2 linked regions of the Oleidesulfovibrio alaskensis DSM 16109 genome follow. Each later gene encodes a partner of the first gene's protein in a complex. Links are inferred from orthologs where the notes say so. Each region holds a gene or a part of one and is shown on either strand. Other genes may lie near its edges.

The links. The genes of interacting proteins can lie anywhere in the genome.
Region 2: the proteins of dnaB (region 1) and dnaG are in contact, whole or in part, in a crystal structure (PDB 2R6A), measured with the Geobacillus stearothermophilus proteins. The link is inferred for Oleidesulfovibrio alaskensis DSM 16109 from one-to-one orthologs. Residues at the interface, in WP_033016901.1 of Geobacillus stearothermophilus: Ser13, Glu15, Ala16, Gln18, Glu91, Leu92, Asp94, Ala95, Val96, Pro97, Thr98, Ala99, Ala100, Asn101, Tyr104, Tyr105, Ile108; in WP_049624496.1 of Geobacillus stearothermophilus: Lys456, Leu457, Leu458, Pro459, Ala460, Asn463, Ala464, Leu467, Leu535, Leu536, Ile537, Ala538, Gln544, Glu545, Asp548, Tyr549, His552.

Annotation. Positions count from the first base shown.
Region 1 is NZ_AXWQ01000005.1:352,038-355,047, forward strand. Bases 68-3,004 are described here. They hold dnaB (replicative DNA helicase), read left to right. Parts: upstream 68-763; coding sequence 764-2,245; downstream 2,246-3,004. Other genes in these bases: rpsR (30S ribosomal protein S18), read left to right, coding at 68-290; rplI (50S ribosomal protein L9), read left to right, coding at 304-816; H586_RS0104455 (hypothetical protein), read right to left, coding at 2,310-2,816; H586_RS0104460 (peptidylprolyl isomerase), read right to left, coding at 2,996-3,004. In the rest of the region: rpsF (30S ribosomal protein S6), read left to right, coding at 1-25; more of rpsR, read left to right, coding at 27-67; more of H586_RS0104460, read right to left, coding at 3,005-3,010. UniProt on the Escherichia coli protein: The main replicative DNA helicase, it participates in initiation and elongation during chromosome replication. Travels ahead of the DNA replisome, separating dsDNA into templates for DNA synthesis.
Region 2 is NZ_AXWQ01000004.1:55,541-58,569, forward strand. What follows is about bases 1-2,956. They hold dnaG (DNA primase), read right to left. Parts: upstream 2,366-2,956; coding sequence 635-2,365; downstream 1-634. Other genes in these bases: rpoD (RNA polymerase sigma factor RpoD), read right to left, coding at 1-648; H586_RS0100305 (endonuclease MutS2), read right to left, coding at 2,393-2,956. Also shown: more of H586_RS0100305, read right to left, coding at 2,957-3,029. UniProt on the Escherichia coli protein: RNA polymerase that catalyzes the synthesis of short RNA molecules used as primers for DNA polymerase during DNA replication.

The sequences.
Region 1 (3,010 bases):
GGACGAAGCTGAGGAGGCAGCGTAACATGGCTTTCAAAAAAAGATTCACTCCCCGGCGCAAATTCTGCCGCTTCTGCGCAGATAAAGACCTGCCCATCAACTACAAGCGTCCCGATATCCTGCGCGACTTCGTTACCGAACGCGGCAAGATTATCGCACGTCGCATCACCGGCACCTGTGCCCATCACCAGCGCCTGCTGACCACTGAAATCAAGCGCGCCCGTCAGATGGCTCTTCTTTTCTACACGTCCACGCACTCCAGTGATGTGCTGAAGAAGAGCTCGCTGTAGGAGGCATGTCATGATGAAGGTTATTCTTAGAGCAGACGTTGAAAATCTGGGCAAGCTGGGCGACATTGTCGAAGTGCGCCCCGGTTACGGCCGCAACTTCCTGCTGCCGCAGGGCATGGCCATGGCTGCCACCGCTTCAAACATGAAAGTGTTTGAAATGGAACGCAGAAAACTGCAGGCAGAAATGGATGCAGTGCGCGCCACTGCCACCACTCTGGCAGAAAAAATCGCCGCAGCCGATGTATCCATCGCAGTGCGCGTGGGCGAAAACGACAAGCTGTACGGCTCTGTCACCCCTGCACACATTGCCGATGCTCTGGCAGAAGCCGGTGTTGAAATCGACCGTCGCCGCATCCTGCTGGATGCACCTATCCGCAATCTTGGCGAATACGACGTGCGCGTGCGCCTGCATGCCGACGTAGAAGCCGTAATCGCCCTCAAGGTAGTGGCCGAAGGCCGCACCGAGGAAGCTGATGCAGAAGAATCCGCAGCAGAAGAACCCGCAGTGGAAGAAGCCGCAGAATAGCACAGCCTTTCAGGGAAACGCTCCCGCCCGCACGGGCGGGGGCGGTCCCTTCGGGCAGGTGGATCAGGTTTCTGACGACCTGCTGCGTAACGTTCCCCCCCACAGTGTAGAGGCTGAACAGGCCGTGCTCGGGGGGGTTTTTTTACGCGGACAGGTATTCCACACGCTGGTTGATATCGTTAATGAAGACGACTTTTATCTTCCCGCTCACAAGACCATCTTTGAATCGTTTTCCGAGCTGTACCGCCGCAACTCACCCATTGATCTCATCACGGTAGCTGAATTTCTGAAAGATCAGGGTAAACTGGAGATGGCGGGCGGCACCGTGTATCTGGCAGAGCTGGCCGAATCGGTCATCAGCGCCGCCAACGCGGAACACTATGCCACGCTTGTGCGCAACAAGTCGCTGCAGCGCTCTCTCATCGGTGCCTGCAGCGATATAATCAGCAACTGCTACGATGCGTCACAGGACATCGAGCAGTTGCTCGACCATTCCGAATCATCCATATTTTCCATTTCCGAAAGGACCACGGGCAAAGTTTTCAAAAGCTCCAAGGAACTGGTCAGCAAGGTTTTTGAAGATCTGGAAAAACGGGTGGAACGCAAGGAGCTTGTCACCGGGGTAACCACAGGATACTTCCGGCTGGACAGCATGACGGCAGGCCTTCAGCCTTCTGACCTTATCATCATTGCGGCGCGTCCTTCCATGGGCAAGACCGCTTTTGTGCTGAACATGGCCATGCGTGCCGCCGTCAATGCGGGAACGCCCGTCGCCATTTATTCGCTGGAAATGTCCATGGAATCGCTCATGATGCGTATGTTATGCGCATGGGGCAAGGTTGATCTGGGCAAGCTGCGTAAAGGATTTCTGGACGACGAGGACTGGGCAAAGCTGTATGCTGCCGCAGACGTGCTTTCACGCGCGCCCATCTACATCGACGATACTCCGGCCATCACCACGCTGGATCTGCGTGCCCGTACCCGCCGCCTGCATGCCGACAAAGGCGTCGGCATGGTTGTTGTCGACTACCTGCAGCTTATGCGTTCCAGCCGCAGAACAGATTCACGCGAACTGGAAATTTCCGATATATCCCGAAACCTCAAAGCGCTGGCCAAGGAACTCAATATCCCCGTCATTGCGCTTTCCCAGCTCAACCGTAAAGTGGAAGAACGCACCAACAAGCGTCCCATGCTCTCCGACCTTCGCGAATCGGGCGCTATTGAGCAGGATGCCGACATCATCATGTTTGTCTATCGCGACGAGGTATATAACAAACGGGATGACAACCCCAAAAAGGGGGTTGCCGAAATCATCATCGGCAAACAGCGTAACGGACCAACCGGCATGGCAGAGCTTGCCTACATAGGGTCATACACGGCCTTTGAAGATCTGGCCGAAGTGCCTCCGCCCTCAGAAGAATTCCAGTAAACACAATGACGCCGCGCTCCCTGAGAAGCGCGGCGTCATTGTTTGTTCTGGCTGCGGTTGGCACCTACAGCCTGTCGGGATACGGCACCCCGGGCACCTTGCCTGCACGCACCACCTGATCCCATGTCAGACGGCGTATGATCAGCGTGCGGTCATCCTGCGCCGAGCGCCACATATCGGGCTTTACCGGAGCAAACAGGTATCCGGCAAACAGCCGCTGCCCGCCTTCGTCAATACCGATACCGTCGGCAAAACTGCCTATGGCATAGTAGTGGCGCATAAGCAGCACAGCATCGGAGATCACCGCCGGATCATCAACCTTCCGCCAGCCGCCCTGCCGGAACTCCGGCTGCCATCCGGAATCTCGCGGCATAAAAAGAACAGCTGTCTGTCTGGCCCTGTCAACGCACAGCCACACTGTAAATGAGTCCATTTGAGCAACCAGCTGTTCAGGGCGAAACGATTCCGCACCATAGATGCTGGCAGGTCCCGTACGCACGCCCGATTTGACGCAGCCGCACAGGGCGAACAGCGCAACGCAGCACAACAGAAGAGATATGTTTCTTTTCATTACCGGATTCTCCTTAAGCATGGTCTGCACATTGTGCACCCGGCATGCAGGTACATGCAAGGGGCCGACGCGGTCAGCAACACCATAACACAAAAAAATCTCTCCGGCATGGCCGGAAAGATCTTTGTAAAGACAAAAAAAGGCCGCCCCTTTCAGGGCGGCCCGGGAATGCTCTGCGGTTACTCAAGAATCTT
Region 2 (3,029 bases), on another replicon or contig:
ATATACGCGGCGCTCAAGCGTACAGCACTCGTCAAGACGCTGATAAACCTTGCGTTTTTTCTTGAATGTAGACTGGATTTCATCCAGCAGCAAAATAACCCGCTGCCGCTGGTTCATCTCGTCTTCGCTGGGGTCGTCTTCCTCGATGGTTTTAACCACATCCTTAAGTTTGATGCGGTTTTCCTTCAGGTCTTCGCCCACGGAAATAAGCTCTTCCACAGCGATGGGAACTTCCACCAGAGCGTACAGAACATCCTGCTCTCCGGTCTCTATCTTCTTGGCAATGTTCACTTCACCGTCACGGTCGAGCAACGGCACAGCGCCCATTTCCCGCAGGTACATCCTTACAGGGTCTGTACTGCGCGAAGAATAGTCGGCAGGATCGTCTTCATCGGTCAGCTCCAGCCCTCCGTCACCCCCTTCGTCATCTGCCTCGGCAGGGGAAACGCTTATTTTTTTGCCGTCTTTTTCAGAATCGACAATCGCAATATCAAGCTGATCGAAAATCCCGATGATTTCTTCAATCTGCTCAGGCGTGTTGACCTCTGCCGGCAAAGCTTTGTTAACTTCCTCAAACGTGAGAAAGCCCGCGACCTTGCCTTTGGCAATCAGGGTCTTGATTTGCTGGATTTCCTTAATGTTGCCCATCGGATCTCCCCAGATTATCTTTCATGGCCCGAAGAAGCTCAAAACCCGCTTCGGAATTTGCATCACTGCTCAGCTGTCTCAGTGCCGCCAGCATCATCCTGCTTTGTTCTTTCTGATTCAGTTCGGCCAACTTGGAGTATAAGTCCTCAAGTTCCTGCCGCTCGTTCTCAGCCGGAATAGGGCTGGCAACCCTGCATCTGATCCAAAGCGCTTTCTGTTCTTCAGAAAAATGGTTCGGCGCTTCATCGGCTCCGAACGCCAAAAGTTTATCCCACATATCTCTGGCCCAGCGCGAAACAAGCACTTCCTCCGCGCCGCGGGCCTGCAGGTTGGAAATATGGTGCGGAAAGCGGACGAGAAACTCCATAAGATGCATCTCAAGTTTCTTTTCCTTTCCCGTCTGCACACGATTGCCCGCTGCACGCTGCTGTCTGTTTCGCCCTGCAGGCGAAGAAAGCGAAGCCCGCAGGTCCGCTTCCTGCAGCCCCAGACCGCCGGCAAGACGCGTCACATAAAAGCTTGCCAGATCGGGCCGGTCGAGCTGGCGCAGAAAAGCCGCCGTCCAGTCCAGAATCTCCCGCGGCGAATAAGAATCCCGTAGCGTCCTGATGCAGTATTCAAGCCCGTCGGGAGCTGATTCCGTCAATTCACGAAAAGCCTGTGCCCCCTGCTGGTGCAGCAGGCTGTCGATATCTTCGCCCTCGGGCATCAGCACCACACGACAATCCATACCTTTCACCAGCATCATTTCGCAGCTGCGCAAAGCGGCCTTGCGCCCGGGACCGTCACCGTCAAAAAGCAGGTCAACATGCGAACAAAATCCGCCGAGACGCTTTACCTGCGCCTCCGTCAGGGCCGTACCCAGCACGCCGCAGGCATTGGTATGCCCGAACTGGTGCAAAGCCAGCACGTCCATATACCCTTCTGTCAAAAGAGCACGCTTATGCTGCGATATGGACCTTCTGGCCTGATACAGGCCGTACAGATGGTCGCCCTTTTTGTATATGGTACTGTCACTGCTGTTTATATATTTCGCCTGATCTTCTGAGCTAATTATTCTGCCGCCAAAAGCAATAACTTTTCCCGAAAGATTTTTGATGGGAAAAATAAGTCTGCCCCGGAACCTGTCATACATTCTGCCGGAGTCGTTGGATGAAAGCAGCCCGGCACGGGTGGCATCGCGGGGAGCATACCCGGCACGCTGTAATTCATCGGAAAGTGCAGCCCACTCTCTTTTGCTCCAGCCCAGCTCAAAAGAACTGACAATCTCGTCGGGTATTCCCCGGTCGGCAATGTAGCTGCGGCACTCAGCACCGGCCGCGGACTGCAGATTTCTGCGGAAATGCTTTGTCGCCAGCTCGTACATTTCATAACAGCGGGACCGGAACTTGCGCTCCTGCTCTTCTCTGGGATCGGCCTGCCGCTGGCCCAGAGTCACCCCCGCCTCTTCGGCAAGCTGCTCCAACGCCTCCCGGAATTCAAGTCCGTTTATCCGGCTGTAAAAATCAATTATATCACCGGAAGCCTGACAACCGAAGCAGTAGAAAAAGCCCTCTTCCTCATTGATGGAAAAAGAAGGTTTGGTCTCCTGATGAAAAGGACACGGTGCCATCCAGCGGTTGCCTATACGGCGCAATTCAACATATCGCCGCGCCAGCTCGGCAAGATTCAGTCTGGACTTGATGGCCTGTACAGCCGAATTATCGTGACCCGACATAATGGCACAATCTCCGCAAATGCAAGGCTACTTCAATTCGACAATGGTCATGCCGTCGCCGCCGCGCCCTTCGGGTGCAAGGCGGAAAGCATCGACCGCAGCAAAACTCCGCAAAAAAGCGTGAACTTCCTTCCGCAGCGCACCTGTACCCCGGCCATGGACCACTTCCACCTCGCGGGTACCGGCAAGCAGTGCGTTATCAAGCACAGCCGCAAGCTCTGCCACGGCCACATCGGCTCTCATCCCGCGCAGATCTGCGCGCATGGGCGGACCGGCAGGTTCCTGCACGTTATCTTCCGCCACCACCGACTCACGCCGTACGGTCTTCGGCGCGGCAGGCGGTACCGACGCGGCCACATCCTTGCAAGAAACCCACAAAGACACACCGTTCAAGTCAACTTTAAGGCGCTCTTTGCGTGCGTCAACCTCTTCAATGACAGCCTTTTTTCCCCAGGGAATATAACGGACAGTCATGCCTGCGCAAAGTGCTTCCACCGGGGCGGCCTGTTCCTGCTGCGCCGCGGCCTGCTCGCTGACAAGACGCTGACGCACCGCCGCAAGGTCTTTCAACGCCTGCTTATGGCTGCGCTTACCCTGTTTCCAGTCACGCAGCACGTCCTGCGCCTGAGCCTGCACACTTTCAAAAAGACGGAGCCGCTCCTTT